DNA from 2 places in the Devosia sp. A449 genome. Region 2 is predicted to be linked to the other one. Evidence: predicted binding sites of a transcription regulator. Region 2 holds the regulator's gene; the other holds the start of a gene.

Region 1 (8,188 bases), on a different contig from region 2:
CCGACGACAGCTATGATTTCTCCCGGCTCGACGCTTTTGTCGAACAGCTTCGTGATGGTGCCGATCTAGTCATGGGCAATCGCTTCAAGGGTGGTATCGGCCCCGGCGCCATGCCCTGGCACCACCGCTATATCGGCAATCCGGTGCTGAGCACCGTGGGGCGGCTATTCTTCCGCACCCCGATTGCCGACTTCCATTGCGGGCTGCGCGGCTTCTCGCGTGCCGCAGTGCTGGCGCTCAATCTGCGCACCAGCGGCATGGAATTCGCCTCCGAAATGGTGGTCAAGGCGACGCTGGCCCAGCTCGATCTGCGCGAAGTGCCGACCACGCTGGTCAAGGATGGCCGCTCGCGCCCGCCGCATCTGCGCTCGTTCCGTGACGGCTGGCGCCATCTGCGCTTCCTGCTGCTGTTTTCTCCACGCTGGCTGTTCCTTTATCCCGGCATCATGTTGCTGGGCGTCGGCCTGCTGGTCGGCGGCATCCTGCTGCCCGGCCCGTTCCGGCTCGGCCATGTCAATTTCGACGTGCACACCTTCCTGGTGGCGGCGCTCTGCATCATCGTCGGCGTGCAATCCATCGCCTTTGCGATCATCGGCCGCCGCTTTGCCTCGCGCTATGGCTTCATTCCGCGCTCGGGCAACTATGACCGCATGCTCGAAGCGCTGACGCTGGAGCGTATTCTGCTGGTGGCGCTGCTGCTGATGCTGATCGGGGCAGGGGCCTTGTTCTGGGGGCTGGGCGAATGGGCGCGGCGCGATTTCGGCGCACTGAACCCCAGCACCACCATGCGCCCGGTGATTTTGGCGCTGACAGCGCTGGTCAGCGGCTTTCAGCTGATGATGAGCGGCTTCATGTCCTCGATGATCAATATTCCGATCTATGAGCGCCGGATCGCCGACGCCACGCCTCCCCTCGACCCACCGAACTAAACCCGCCGGACCCTCATGCTCGACCCTATGGTTCTTCTGGCGCTGGGCGCCGTCGGCATGCTGGCCGGCTTCATCGATGCCATCGCCGGCGGCGGCGGCATGATTTCGGTGCCAGCGCTGCTCTCGGCTGGCCTGCCACCGGTTGCGGCGCTGGCCACCAACAAGATGCAATCGGTCGTCGGCACCACGATAGCCGCGGTCACCTATTGGCGGCGCGGTTTTGTCTCGCTGAAGGCCCTGGTGCCTGCCGTTACGACCACTTTTGCCGGCAGTCTGCTGGGTGCGCTGGTGGTGCAGCGAGCCGATGTCGGGCTGCTCGACATAGTGGTGCCCGTCGCGCTGATCGGCATCGCGCTGTATTTCCTGTTTGCGCCCAACCTCTCGGACGCCGACAAGGCCGCGCGGCTGCCATTTGGCCCGTTCGTTCCGATATTGGGATTGGTCGTGGGCTTTTACGACGGGATTTTCGGGCCGGGCACCGGCTCGTTCTTCGCCATCGGCTTCGTCATGCTGTTCGGCCTTGGGCTCACCCGGGCCTCGGGCAATACCAAGATCCTCAATCTGGTGTCGAACCTGGCGGCGCTGGTGATCTTTATTCCGGCCGGCGCGGTCGTGTGGCCGGTGGCCATCGCCATGGCCATCGGTCAGATCATCGGCGGCTATATCGGCGCGCGCACCGGCATCCGCTACGGCGCCAAGATCATCCGGCCATTGGTGGTGGTGGTCTCGATCGCCCTGGCGCTGCGGCTGCTCTTCTTCCGCTGAGCTGGCGACGGCTACTCGGCTTCGAGCCCGGCGGCGGCGCGTAGCGCCAGATTGATGCGGTCCTGCCAGCCCGGACCTTCATCCTGAAAATGCTCCAGCACGGCGCGGTCCAGCCGCAGCGTTACCATTTCCTTGCCCTGGGGTGGCGTGGCCACTTTCGGCGTTGCCGTTGCTACGGGCTTGGTGGTGGCGGCCTTGAAGGCGGCTTCGGCCTGATCGAAGGCGCTGCCGCGTCGGGGTGTCCGCATCGAATCCTCACTGATTGGTTGGGCTATTCTAGCGCGACCGGGCCGGGTGCGCGCAAGCAAAAGGCGCGGTGTTGCCACCGCGCCTTGCGTGAAGTTCGTGACTGGGAAGAAACGAACCTCAAACTTATCCGGGTTGGCTGGACTAGAAGTCCATACCGCCCATGCCGCCCATGCCGCCGCCGCCGCCCATCTGGGGCGCTGCGTCCTTCGGCAGTTCAGCAATCATGGCTTCGGTCGTGATCAGCAGCGAAGCCACCGATGCGGCGTCCTGCAGCGCATGACGCACTACCTTGACCGGATCAACGATGCCCATGGCGATCATGTCGCCATATTCGCCGGTTGCGGCGTTGTAGCCGAACGTCAGCGAGGTGCTTTCGAGGATCTTGCCGACAACCACGGAGCCTTCGTCGCCCGCATTGTTGGCGATCTGGCGCACCGGCTCCTGCAGAGCACGGCGAACGATGTTGACGCCAGCCTGCTGGTCAGAGTTTGCACCCTTGACCTTGAGGTCGGACGAGGCGCGGAGGAGGGCAGTGCCGCCGCCGGGGACGATGCCTTCTTCAACAGCAGCGCGGGTAGCGTTCAGCGCGTCGTCGACGCGGTCCTTGCGCTCCTTGACTTCAACTTCCGTCGAGCCGCCGACCTTGATCACTGCAACGCCACCGGCGAGCTTGGCCAGACGTTCCTGCAGCTTCTCCTTGTCGTAGTCCGAAGTGGTTTCTTCGATCTGCGCCTTGATCTGGCCAACGCGGCCCTGGATGTCGTCCTTGGAGCCAGCGCCATCAACGATGGTGGTGGTTTCCTTGGTGATTTCAACGCGCTTGGCAGTGCCGAGCATGTCGATGGTCACGTTCTCGAGCTTGATGCCGAGATCTTCCGAGATCACCTGGCCACCGGTCAGGATGGCGATGTCTTCCAGCATGGCCTTGCGGCGATCGCCGAAGCCCGGAGCCTTGACGGCAGCAACCTTGAGGCCGCCACGCAGACGGTTGACGACGAGGGTCGCGAGAGCCTCACCTTCGATGTCTTCGGCAATGATCAGCAGCGGGCGCTGCGACTGAACAACAGCTTCCAGGATCGGCAGGATGGCCTGCAGGTTGGAGAGCTTCTTCTCGTGCAGCAGGATCAGCGGCTCTTCGAGCACAGCCGTCATCTTTTCTGCATTGGTCACGAAGTAAGGCGACAGGTAGCCGCGGTCGAACTGCATGCCTTCAACGACATCGAGCTCGGTCTCAGCGGTCTTGGCTTCTTCGACGGTGATGACACCCTCGTTGCCGACCTTCTGCATGGCCTCAGCGATCATGTCGCCGATTTCCTTCTCGCCATTGGCCGAGATGGTGCCGACCTGGGCAACTTCAGCCGACGAGGTGATCTTGGCAGCGCGCGACTTCAGGTTCGCGACGACTTCCAGAACGGCCATGTCGATGCCGCGCTTGAGATCCATCGGGTTCATGCCGGCAGCGACGGCCTTGACGCCTTCGTTGACGATGGCCTGAGCCAGCACGGTAGCGGTGGTGGTGCCGTCGCCGGCCGTGTCGTTGGTCTTGGAAGCAACCGAGCGAACCAGCTGGGCGCCCATGTTCTCGAACTTGTCTTCAAGTTCGATTTCCTTGGCGACCGAAACGCCGTCCTTGGTGATGCGCGGAGCGCCAAAGGACTTTTCGATAACGACGTTACGACCCTTGGGGCCGAGGGTCACCTTGACCGCATTGGCCAGGATGTTGACGCCGCGCAGCATCTTGTCGCGGGCTTCGGTGGAGAATTTTACTTCTTTAGCGGCCATGAGGGGCGCTCCTTAAAGTTGGTTGGGAAAATGACAAAGGGCAGCGAAGTCGCTTAGACTTCGACGATGCCCATGATGTCGGATTCCTTCATGATCAGCAGGTCTTCGCCGTTCAGCTTGACCTCGGTGCCGCTCCACTTGCCGAACAGCACGCGATCGCCAGCCTTGACGTCCAGCGCATTGATCTTGCCGCTTTCGTCGCGAGCGCCGGGGCCCACGGAGACGATCACGCCCTCGGAGGGCTTTTCCTTGGCGGTGTCGGGGATGATGATCCCGCCCTTGGTCTTTTCTTCACCGTCGAGACGACGGACGACCACGCGGTCGTGCAGAGGACGAAAGCCCATGTTTTTTGCTCCTTTTGGCAGCACAATACTGTAATTTCGGCACTGTTAGCACTCGTAGACGTAGAGTGCTAACAGGGTGCAGGGGATATAAGATTGGTGCTCTGATGAGTCAAGGTCGGGTGAACCGCTTTTGCTCCCGTGCGTTGACCCTGATCGCTCCAATTTTTGAAAGTGGCAGGCCATCATGACGCGCGAATGTCTCGACAAGGATATCAAGATCAGGCCCGCCCACGGCCGAGTGCATGTGGTGTTCGACGATGCCGAAATCGGCAGTTCGCTCCACGCGCTGGAACTCGACGAGCCGGGCGCGCCGTTGCGCATCTTTTTGCCGCGTGCCGATATTCGCGAAGATATCCTTGAGCGCTCGGAGACCCGCACTGTCTGCCCCTATAAGGGCGAGGCCCATTATTACACCATCAAGACCCTCACTGCCGATGGCCCCGATCAGGTCACCTATTATCCCGACCCGTGTCCGCTGGTCGAGCCGATCCGCGATCACCTCACCTTCTCGGGCGATCGCATCGAATATCGGTTCTCCGAAGTGTAGGCGTGCCAAGGCCCCGCCTGTGGTGCGGTTGTCATGAACGAGCGGAGCCCCGAGGCGGTTGTCGCCTCTGGTAAGTATAAAATAGTGAGACGAACCGCCTCGGGGCGTCGGGTTTTTCTCGGAAGGCAGACCGCAAGCCCCAGCATGGAACCGTAGCCCCATGCCCGAATGCCCCATCCGCACAGCCCAGGGCGGAGCGCGACCTCCCCCCTCCCGACCGTCTCGCCGGACACCGGTCGCTGCAGCGCCGCCCGTATCCCGGAAAGATGGGTGGAGTATGCCGGAAGATTTGGCGGCGGGGATAAGAGGGATAAGCTCATCGCTGCGGGGAACTGCCCCTATCGCGCACTTTCCCTCTTTCCCCCCGCGCCAAGCTGGGCCATAAGGCAGTCATGACCCAGGACAACACCCTTCAGATCAAGCTGCGCCTCAAGGGCGGCAGCGGCCCCAATGCCAACTGGCAGTGGGAACTTCAGGATTCCACCGGCAAGGTGGTCAAGAGCGGCAGTGCCGTTGGCCCCGAGCACAAGGCTTTCGCCACCGCGCGCATTGCCAAGGAAAAGCTGGAGCAGGCCTCCAGCCGCTGATTCTGGCTGGCTATTAAGAGACTGTCGTGAGCGCTCTCGCACCCGCCGCCAGCCCCCGGGCTGGCCCCCTGCATGGCATCACGCTCAAAGTGCTCTCGGTCTGCTGTTTCGTCGTCATGGCGACCCTGCTCAAGGCCACCGGCACCATCCCCGCTGGGGAACTGGTGTTTTTTCGCTGTTTCTTCGCCATTCTGCCAGTCGTCGTCTGGCTGCTATGGCGTCGTCAGTTGCGCACGGCCCTCCACACCAGCAATTTTGGCGGCCATGCGCTGCGCTCCATTATTGGCGTCAGCTCCATGGGGCTGGGTTTTTTTGCCCTGACCCGTCTGCCGCTGCCTGAATCCACCGCCATTGGCTATGCCGCGCCGCTGCTGATCGTGATGTTCAGCGCCCTGCTGCTCAAGGAGCGGGTGCACGCGTTTCGCTGGTCGGCCGTGATCGTGGGGCTGTGCGGCGTCGTGGTTATCCTGTGGCCACGCCTGACGCTGTTTTCCGGTGGCGGGGTGCTCGGTGATAGCGAAGCCGTGGGCGCCATCGCTGCCTTTGGCGGCGCTATCCTGACCGCCTTTGCCATGATGCAGGTGCGCAGGCTGGTGCAGACCGAGCGCACCGAGGCCATCGTGGTTTATTTCTTCATTTGCGCCAGCCTGTTGTCGCTGCTGACCCTGCCGTTTGGCTGGGTGATGCCCACGCCGGAGCAGGCGGCGTTGCTCATCGCGGCGGGCTTTGCCGGCGGCATCGGCCAGCTGCTGCTGACCTCGTGCTACCGCTATGCCGACATGTCGGTGATCGCCCCGTTCGAATATGTCTCGCTGCTGCTGACCCTGGTCATTGGCCTCGTGGTGTTCGGCGATGTGCCGACCCTGACGATGCTGCTCGGCGCCGTGATCATCGTCGCCTCCGGCATCGTCGTGATCCTGCGCGAACACTATCTCGGCCTCGACCGGGTCAAGGCCCGCGAAGCCAATACGCCTTAGCGCCTGCCTTAGCCGGTCGCGGCCATTTCGGCCCAGCCCTGTCGCTTGCGGTAGATCGTGGAAGGGCTGATTTCCAGCGCCGCGGCCGCCAGCGAGACATTGCCGCCGAAGCTGGCGATGGCGTCTTCGATGATGCGCTGCTCCTGCTGCCACATCGGCAGCACGACGGGACGCCGTTCGGGGCGCGGCGCGGCTTCCACCGGCGCCACCACGCCGCGTGATTCGATATCGGCCGCCAGCAGCATCGGCATGGTGATGTCACCGCCGTCGCACATCACCACCAGTCGCCGCACCAGATTTTGCAATTGCCGCACATTGCCCGGCCATTCCGCCGAGGTCAGCAGGCTCGCCACTTCGGGAGCGAAGCCGCTGAAGCGCTTATGCTCCTCGGCCGCATAGCGCGCCAGGAAATGGCGGGCCAGCACCATGATATCATTCGGCCGCTGCCGCAGCGGCGGCAGGTGAATCGGTAGGACATGCAGGCGATAGAACAGGTCCTCGCGGAATTTCTTTTCCGAGATCAGCTGCATCGGATTGCGATTGGTGGCGCAGATCACCCGCACATCCACCTGCCGCACGCCCGATTCGCCGACCCGGCTCAGCGTGCCGGTCTGCAGGAAGCGCAGCAGCTTGCTCTGCAAAGACAGATCCATTTCCCCGATTTCGTCGAGGAACAGCGTGCCGCCATCGGCCAGTTCGGCCGCGCCCTTGCGGTCGTCATGGGCGCCGGTAAAGGCGCCGCGCGCCACGCCGAACAATTCGCTTTCCATCAGGTCGCGCGGAATTGCCGCGCAGTTGATCGCCACCATGCGCTTGTTGAAGCGCGGGCCCTTCGAGTGCAGCGCTTCGGCACAGACATCCTTGCCGGTGCCGCTTTCCCCGGTGATGAACACCGGCGCCGACGAGGTGGCGATGCGCCCGATCTGCTCATAGACAAATTGCATGGCGCTGGAGGCGCCAATGAAGCCGGCGAAATCCGACAGGCCCTCGGCGCGCGGCTCGATAGCCAGCGCCCGCGCCTTGCCATGGCGTTGGGCCAGCTCGCCGATGCGCGCCGCCATCGCCGGGCCGTTGACCGGCTTGACCACATAGTCATGCGCCCCAGCCCGCATTGCCCCGACGGCCGCCGTCACCGATGCGCCATCCGATAGAGCCACAAACAGCGCACCATCGGCCAGCCGCACCATGCGCGCCACCGCGTCGTCATTGCTGTCGCTGAGATCTTTCAGGCTCACCAGATCGGCGAGCACGATATCAAAGCCGCTCTGGCGCAGCAGGTCCGCCGCCTGGCGGCCCGAACTGGCCACGGTGACACGCAGGCAACCGCCCAGGCTCTGGGTCAGGATGTCGGCCACCAGCTGCGCAGCGGCATCGTCCGCGTCGATCAGCAGCAGCCGGCCATGGGGTTCGCCGTTGCTTCGCGTCTGCATCGCCATGCGGCACGGTCCTCGTTCGGTACTATTGCCCGGTGTTCGCCGCAGGGGCGGCCCGGTGTTCTGGCAATACTTCCCCAACAGGGTAAATAATCCGTTCCGACCAATTGCATTTTGCGGATTGAGCTACGCCGTTTTGCCGCTTGCCTGCGCCGCGCTCTGCCTATTAACTCCAGCGCCATGCAAAACAATTCGCCTGTTGATGGGGCCGAACCAGTGGCCCGCGGTTTCGCGCAATCCGGCGTTCGCCTCGCCAATGAACGGGCGGTGCTGACCCTGATCGCCCTCAATCCGGGCGCGTCCAATGCGGTGCTGGCCCGGCTGTCCGGTCTGGGCCCGCAGACCACCTCGCGCATCCTGTCCGATCTGGAGGCGCGCGCGCTGGTGCTGCGCGGCGAAGTGCTGCGCGGCCGGCGCGGTCAGCCCGCGACCCCGCTCTATATCAACCCAGAGGCGGCCTATGTCATCGGGGTCGAAATCGGCTGGCGGCATTTCGAAGTGCTGCTGCTCGCCATGACGGGCAACACCCTGACCAGCGTCCGTCGCAGCTATGCCTATCCCGATATCGACACCAT
Region 2 (8,188 bases):
GCTCCTTGCCGGTGCCCTTGTCCTTGGCCGAAACCTGCACGATGCCGTTGGCGTCGATGTCGAAGGTCACTTCCACCTGCGGCACGCCGCGCGGGGCCGGCGGGATGCCGCTGAGGTCGAAATTGCCCAGCAGCTTGTTATTGGCGGCCATTTCGCGCTCGCCCTGGAACACGCGGATGGTCACCGCGCTCTGATTGTCCTCGGCGGTCGAGAAGGTCTGGCTCTTCTTGGTCGGGATCGTGGTGTTGCGATCGATCAGCCGGGTGAACACGCCACCCAGCGTCTCGATGCCCAGCGACAGCGGGGTCACGTCGAGCAGTAGCACGTCCTTGACGTCGCCCTGCAGCACGCCGGCCTGAATGGCGGCGCCCAGTGCCACCACTTCGTCCGGGTTCACGCCCTTGTGGGGCTCCTTGCCGAACAGCTGCTTGACGATTTCCTGCACCTTGGGCATGCGGCTCATGCCGCCGACCAGCACGACTTCATCGATCTGCGCGGCGGTGACGCCGGCATCCTTGATCGCCTGCTTGCACGGCTCGATGGTGCGCTGGATCAGGTCGTCGACCAGCGATTCGAGCTTCGAACGGCTCAGCTTGAGCGTCAGGTGCTTGGGGCCCGACGCGTCGGCGGTGATGAAGGGCAGGTTGATTTCGGTCTGGGTCAGGGTCGAGAGTTCGATCTTGGCCTTTTCCGCTGCTTCCTTGAGGCGCTGCAAAGCGAGCTTGTCGCTTCGAAGGTCGATGCCCTGCTCCTTCTTGAACTCGTCGGCCAGGTAATCGACCAGACGCATGTCAAAATCTTCACCGCCGAGGAAGGTGTCGCCATTAGTGGACTTCACCTCGAACACGCCGTCGCCAATTTCCAGGATCGACACGTCGAAGGTGCCGCCGCCAAGGTCATAGACCGCGATGGTGCCGGTGTTCTTCTTGTCGAGGCCATAGGCCAGCGCCGCAGCGGTCGGCTCGTTGATGATGCGCAGCACTTCAAGGCCGGCGATGCGGCCCGCATCCTTGGTGGCCTGGCGCTGGCTGTCGTTGAAATAGGCCGGAACCGTGATGACGGCCTGGGTAATGGTTTCGCCGAGATAGGATTCGGCGGTTTCCTTCATCTTCTGCAGGATCATGGCCGAGACCTGCGAGGGCGAATACTTCTCGCCCGAGGCTTCGACCCACGCATCGCCATTCTCGGCGGCGACGATCTTGAAGGGGACGAGGTTCTTGTCCTTGGCCACGACCTTGTCGTCGTAGCGGCGCCCGATCAGGCGCTTGAACGCAAACAGCGTGCCTTCCGGATTGGTAACGGCCTGGCGCTTGGCCGGCTGGCCAACCAGACGTTCGCCGTCCTTGGAAAAGGCGACCATGGATGGCGTGGTGCGTGCGCCTTCCGCGTTTTCGATGACCTTGGGATTGGCGCCGTCCATCACTGCAACGCAGCTATTGGTGGTGCCCAGATCGATACCGATGACTTTAGCCATTTATGAATTAGCCTCTCTTCTAGCAAACCCGTGCTGGAGCCCTCCGCTTCGGAAGCAGCCCCGTGGCCGGTGAAGGCCGGGTTCCTTGCACTGGAATACGCCCGTGTCTGGGCTTGCTGGCTATATAGGGGGGGCGCCCAATGGCTTCAAGCGCTCAAAGGGGTGAATTGGCGGAGACCGGCGTTGCCGGGCTATCGCGATTGTCTCAGTCGACACCCTCCCCCTTGAGTGACGTCGTAAAACATCGCCCCACGCTCGATGTCACCCCGGCCTTGAGCCGGGGCCCATCCTGAGATCAAGCCGGTGCAGCCATCTCGGGATGGATCCCGGCTCAAGGCCGGGATGACACCGCGTTTTTTTGCGGGTTAGTCGGTCAGCGTGTAGCTGCTGAGTTCGCAGATATCGACCTCGGTAACTTCCAACATCGAGCCTTCGCCGGTCTCGAAGCGGAAATCATACAGGCACTGGTCCGAGCCATCGCCGATGGTGACTACGACCTGCTCGCCGGATTCCAGCGTGCCGTCCTCGCCCAGCAGGTCCTCGCCCCAGGCATCCATATTGCTTGGGTTGGTGTAGAAATAATGCAGCGCCTGCGAGCTGTTATTGATCAGCGTGAATTCGACAGTCTGCGCGGCCGCCGGCACGACGAAGGCCAGCAGCGACAGGGCGGCAAGGCCGCCCTTGAGATTAAAGTTCATGGAAGTCTCCCAAGCCGGTGGCAATTCCGCCGCCGGCGCGCTGCTATTTAGCATGGCGGCCCAAATCAGCGGAAGCGGCGCCATGGGGCCAGCCGCAATTTTTTCGCACGGCGAACCCGGTGACGGGCGCGGCAAAAGCCATTAGAAAGCCGCCATGTTCGCCCCCGGTTCAGTGCTGCTCCACGATACTCTCGATCCCGCCGGGGAGAATTTGCTGTTCACCGCCCCGCGCGAGATTTTGTGCGCCCATGACGCTGCCGGCGTGCGGGCGGCTTTGGCCCGGCTGGAGGCGGCCAATGCCGAGGGCCTGCATGCTGCCGGTTATCTCGCCTATGAGCTGGGTTTTGTCTTCGAGGAGCGCCTCACCTCCCTTTTACCAGAGCGCAACGCCACCCCCCTGCTCTGGCTCGGCCTTTACGACGCCCCCGAACGCCTGAGCCCGGCACAGGTCGAGCAGCGCCTCGCTGGCATCAGCACCGGCACGGCCCGCAACATCATTCCGCGCATGGACGAAGCCGCCTATGGCCTGGCCTTCGACACCGTGAAGAGCCTGATCGCGGCCGGCGATACCTACCAGGTCAACCTCACCTTCAAGGCCGGCTTCCAGTTGGACGGCGATCCGCTGGCGCTGTATCGCGAACTGGTGCGCAAACAGCAGGTCGCCTATGGCGCGCTGATCAACACTGGCACCCATTGGATATTGTCGCGCTCGCCCGAACTCTTCGTCTCGAGCCGGGCCGGCCAGCTCAGCGCCCGCCCGATGAAGGGCACGCTCAAGCGCGGCCGCAATCTGGCCGAGGACGCAGCCGGGCGGGCCGCTTTGGCCAGTGACGAAAAAAACCGCGCCGAAAACCTGATGATCGTCGACCTGTTGCGCAACGACCTCGGCCGCATCGCCGAAATCGGCTCGGTCAAGGTCACCGACCTGTTCACCGTCGAAACCTTTTCCACGCTGCACACCATGACCTCGGGCATTGTCGCCCAGCGCCGCCCGGGGGTGAGCACCAGTGACCTGCTGGCCAATCTCTTCCCCTGCGGTTCGATCACCGGCGCGCCCAAACTGCGCGCCATGGAAATCATCCACCAGGTCGAAGCCGGACCGCGCGGCGTCTATACCGGCTCCATCGGCTACTTCGCCCCCAATGGCGATCTGACCCTCAATGTGGCGATTCGGACCGCGGTCATCGACAATCACGGCAACGGCGAAATCGGCATTGGCGGCGGCATCGTCGCCGATAGTCAGGCCGAAGACGAATATCGCGAGGCTCTGCTCAAAATGGCGTTTTTCACCGAACCGGCCCAACCGGTGACCCTGATCGAAACCCTGCTCTGGCAACCGGGTAGCGGCTATGATCTGCTCGAGCGTCACCTGCACCGGCTCGAATTGTCGGCACGCTATTTCCAACTGCCAGCAAACCGCGAGAAAATCGCCAGCATGCTGGCAGATCATGCTGACAGCTTTACCGACGCCGCCATGCGGGTACGGCTCACCCTCGACGCCAGCGGCCCGGCCATTACAGCCGTGCCCCTGCCGCCCAATCCGGCCCTGTTCCGCTTCGCCATCGCCGATACACGCCAGGATTCGCAGAACCGTTTTCTGCTGCACAAGACCACCAACCGGGCCATGCTCGACGAACCGCGCCAGCGCGCCCAGGCGGCTTTGGGCGTTGATGAGGTGGTATTTTGCAATGAACGCAATGAGTTGACCGAAGGCTCGATCACCAGCCTGTTCCTCGAACGCGATGGGGTCTTGCTGACCCCGCCACTATCCTCGGGCCTCTTGCCCGGCACACTGCGCGCCGAATTGCTGGCCACCGGTCGCGCGATGGAACAGATTCTGACGCTGGATGATTTGCCAAAGGCCGACGCCGTCTGGCTCGGCAATTCCGTGCGCGGCCTCATCCGCGCCGAATGGGTACAATAAGCCTTCTTGCTGCAAACTGACGATTTCTGGAGTGAAAATGACCATCAAGATCAATCCCACCGACGTGCTGGTCGTGGTCGATGTGCAGAATGACTTTTTGCCGGGCGGCAGTCTGGCGGTGGCCGGCGGCGACGAAATCGTGCCGCTGATCAACACCCTGGCCCGCCATTTCAGCAATGTGATCTTCACCCAGGACTGGCACCCGTCCGATCACATTTCCTTCGCCAGCCAGCACCCCGGCAAGGCCCCCTACGACATGGTGGAACTGCCCTATGGCCCCCAGGTGCTGTGGCCCGACCATTGCGTCTGGAACAGCCACGGCGCGGCCTTGTCCGCCGATCTCGACGTGCCGCATGGCCAGCTGATCATCCGTAAGGGCTTCAACCGATTGATTGATTCCTATTCTGGATTCCAGGAAGCCGACCGCTCGACGCTGACCGGCCTCGCCGGTTATCTCAATGAACGCGAAGTCGACCGGCTCTATATCGCCGGCCTCGCCACCGATTTCTGCGTCAGCTGGACCGCCATCGACGCCGCCGCCGGCGGCTTCGACGTCACCGTCATTGACGACGCCAGCCGCGCCATCGACACCAATGGCAGCCTCGCCGCCGCCTGGGCCGCCATGGCTGAAGCCGGCGTGGAGCGCATCCAGTCCAAGGATATTCTGGGCTAACCCACAAAAGAAAATCCCCGCTTTCGCGGGGATTCACGTGAAACTATTGGTCTAAATCAGGCGCTCTTGTCGACCGGCTCGCCGCTGGGAGCCGCAACCGGACCGCCCTTGGCGACGCCGACCATGGCGGGTCGCAACACGCGCTCGCCAATGGCGAAACCGCCCTGCACCACCTGCACCACAGTGCCTTCCGGCTTGGTCGCGTCCGGCACTTCAAACATCGCCTGATGCTTGTGCGGATCGAACTTCAGGCCCTCAGCCTCGATCGGCACGACGCCATGCTTGGCCAGCAGGCGCTGCATTTCGCGCTCGGTCATCTCGATGCCTTCGATCAGCGATTTGACCGTCGGGTCTTCGGATTCGCGGGTGCCTTCCGGCAGCATTACCAGCGCGCGGTTCAGCGCATCGGTGGCGCTCAGCATGTCGCGGGCAAAGCCGGCAATGGCATAGCTGCGCGTGTCGGCCACGTCGCGCTCGGTGCGCTTGCGCAGGTTTTCCATCTCGGCGATGGTCCGCAGCACGCGATCCTTGAGCTCGGCATTCTCGGCGCGCAGCGCTTCCACCGGATCAATGGTCTCTTCGACCGGGATTTCGACTTCAGGCATTTCGCCCGGGGCGGCGTTGTCGTCGCTCATCTGTTTTGTTCCGCATAACAGTCAAAGGATTTGTCCCGCATATCGGCCAATACGACCGGATTTTCAAGCCTCCGCCGCTAAGTCCGCTTTCTGGCCATCATCGCGCTGATCACGTTTGCGGTATAATCCACCACCGGCACGATGCGCGCGTAATTCAGCCGCGTCGGCCCGATCACGCCCAGCACGCCGACAATGCGGTCATTGGCGTCCTTATAGGGCGACAGGATTACCGACGAACCCGACAGCGAAAACAGCTTGTTTTCCGAGCCGATGAAAATTCGCACCCCCTGCGCCTTCTCGGCGTCGCCGAGCAGGTCGAGCAAGCCGTCCTTGCTTTCCAGCTCATCGAATAATTGCCGCATGCGCAGCAACTCATCGCTCGCCATGGTGTCATTAATCAGATTGGCCCGGCCGCGCACGATCACCGTCGGCTGGCTATTGGCCGAAGCCTGGCCCAGCGTGGCGATGCCGGCATCCACCAGCTTCTGCGTCAGTTCATCCAGCTCGGCGCGCTGTTCGGCCTGCCGGTCAGCCAGCGCCTTGCGCGCCTCGGCAATGGTGCGCCCCACCACATGATGGGCCAGATAATTGCCGGCCTGGGTCAGCACTCCGGCGGTGAGCCCCGGCGGAATATCCATGATGCGGTTTTCCACCTGCCCGTCCTGCCCGACCAGAATGGCCATGGCGCGGGTGGCGTCGAGCCGCACGAATTCGATATGGCGCAGCACCACGTCGGCCTTGGTGGCGATCACCACGCCGGCGCCCTGGCTGAGGCCGGAGAGCAATTGGCTGGCCTCCGTGAGAACATCTTCCACCTGGCCGCGCTGCTGGCCTTCGATGGAGTGCGCAATCTGGGCGCGCTCGCTCTCATTGACCGAGCCAACTTCGAGCATGGCATCGACGAAAAACCTCAGCCCTTCCTGGGTCGGCGCGCGCCCGGCCGAGGTATGCGGCGCGGCGATCAGCCCGAGATCTTCGAGGTCCGCCATGACATTGCGCACCGAGGCCGGCGACAGCCCGGTCTGCAGCATGCGGCTGAGATCGCGTGATCCCACGGGCGAGCCGGTCTCGAGATAACGCTCGACGATCTTCTTGAATATGTCCTGACTGCGGGCGTTGAGCACGCTCAGAAAGTCTTCTTGCGGCTTCACTATGCGGCTTTCGATAAAATCGTTCACTTTAACCCTGCGCTCTCATTTAAGCGCATTGCTGCTGCGCGCCAAGCCGCCAGTGCTTGTGAGCCGGGGCGAGGAGGGTTAAGAGGCGGTTAACAGTAATTTTTCGTGGAATCCTAATGCGCCCTTCCGGACGTGAGCCCCATCAGATGCGCGCAGTCAGCATTGAGCGCAAAGTCGCCATGAAGGCGGAGGGCTCCTGCCTCGTCTCGTTCGGCAATACCAAGGTGCTGGTCACCGCCTCGGTCGAAACCAGCCTGCCCGGCTGGCTGCGCGGCAAGGGCCAGGGCTGGGTCACCGCCGAATATGGCATGCTGCCCCGCGCCACTGGTTCGCGCACCCGCCGCGAAGCCAGCGCCGGCAAGCAGACCGGCCGCACCCAGGAAATCCAGCGCCTGATCGGCCGCAGCCTGCGCGCCGTGGTCGATATGCAGCTGCTGGGCGAAAACCAGATTACCATCGACTGCGACGTGCTCGAAGCCGATGGCGGCACCCGCACCGCGGCGATCACCGGCGCTTATGTGGCGCTGGCCGATGCTATTGCCTGGATGGATGAGCGCAAGCTGACCAAGGGCAAGGCGCTGCGTGATTCGGTCGCCGCCGTCTCCTGCGGCATCTATCGCGGCACCCCGGTGCTCGACCTCGATTATCTCGAGGACGTCGAAGCCCATACCGACGCCAATTTCGTCATGACCGGCTCGGGCAAATTCGTTGAAATCCAGGGCACTGCCGAACAGGTCCCGTTCAGCCGCGACGAGCTGAACAGCCTGATGACGCTAGCCGAGCAGGGCATTGCCGATTTGACCCTGCTGCAACAGACGGCGCTGACCGCATGAAGTTCTTTACGCGCAAAAAAGCCGCCCCTTCACCGCGGCCTGCGCCCCAGGCGGGCGAGGCAGACCGTGTGGTGTCGGCGGAGACTTGCGCGATCTGGCATGACATTACCCGCGCCCTCGATCTGTCGCCTCGCCCCGCTGCGGGTCGGACGAAGAGCGAAACCCGCAAGACCGCCCTCGGAGGGTCAACCGCACGATGACCAGTATTGCAAAACTCCGCGAAGGCGACCGTCTGGTCCTCGCCACCCACAATGTCGGCAAGCTCAAGGAATTCCAGGAGCTGTTCGCCCCGTTTGGTCTTGAGCTGGTATCGGCCGGCGAACTCGGCCTGCCCGAGCCTGACGAAACCGGCACGACGTTTGCCGAGAACGCCCGCACCAAGGCCCATGCCGCCGCGCAAGGCGCCGGCATGATCGCGCTAAGCGATGATTCGGGGCTGTGCGTCGATGCGCTGAATGGCGATCCCGGGGTTTACACCGCTGACTGGGCCGGCGTGCCGCGCGATTTCAACCGCGCCATGAAGCGCGTCGAAGATGCGCTGCAGGCCGCCAATGCTACCGAGCCGTCGCGCCGCAAGGCCTCGTTCAATGCCACGCTCTGCCTCGCCCATCCCGATGGCCGCGACGTGCTTTATGTCGGCAAATGCGACGGCACCCTGGTCTGGCCGCCGCGCGGCGAGCAGGGCCATGGCTATGACCCGATGTTCATGCCCGCCGGCTACGACATCACCTTTGGCCAGGTGCCGCCGGACATGAAGCACAGTTGGACCCCCG

The links. Region 2 encodes HrcA, which represses chaperone genes, less so after heat shock. Its sites were predicted from a motif close to GTTAGCACTCNCNNNNNGNGAGTGCTAAC; they were not measured.
Region 1: a site for HrcA is predicted at 4,114-4,142, ahead of ACX3OW_RS14905 (co-chaperone GroES). Genes of this name have one in related genera too.

The regions. Positions count from the first base shown of each region.
Region 1 is NZ_JBTMWU010000005.1:156,230-164,417, forward strand. It holds gene ACX3OW_RS14885 (glycosyltransferase family 2 protein) at 1-929, shown strand, start outside; gene ACX3OW_RS14890 (TSUP family transporter) at 945-1,694, shown strand; gene ACX3OW_RS14895 (BrnA antitoxin family protein) at 1,706-1,942, opposite strand; gene groL (chaperonin GroEL) at 2,085-3,725, opposite strand; gene ACX3OW_RS14905 (co-chaperone GroES) at 3,779-4,069, opposite strand; gene ACX3OW_RS14910 (DUF427 domain-containing protein) at 4,254-4,616, shown strand; gene ACX3OW_RS14915 (hypothetical protein) at 5,009-5,203, shown strand; gene ACX3OW_RS14920 (DMT family transporter) at 5,230-6,180, shown strand; gene ACX3OW_RS14925 (sigma-54-dependent transcriptional regulator) at 6,189-7,616, opposite strand; gene ACX3OW_RS14930 (ROK family transcriptional regulator) at 7,830-8,188, shown strand, end outside.
Region 2 is NZ_JBTMWU010000001.1:470,681-478,868, forward strand. It holds gene dnaK (molecular chaperone DnaK) at 1-1,474, opposite strand, end outside; gene ACX3OW_RS02350 (hypothetical protein) at 1,840-2,172, opposite strand; gene pabB (aminodeoxychorismate synthase component I) at 2,327-4,096, shown strand; gene pncA (bifunctional nicotinamidase/pyrazinamidase) at 4,134-4,769, shown strand; gene grpE (nucleotide exchange factor GrpE) at 4,826-5,404, opposite strand; gene hrcA (heat-inducible transcriptional repressor HrcA) at 5,482-6,582, opposite strand; gene rph (ribonuclease PH) at 6,699-7,415, shown strand; gene ACX3OW_RS02380 (non-canonical purine NTP pyrophosphatase) at 7,612-8,188, shown strand, end outside.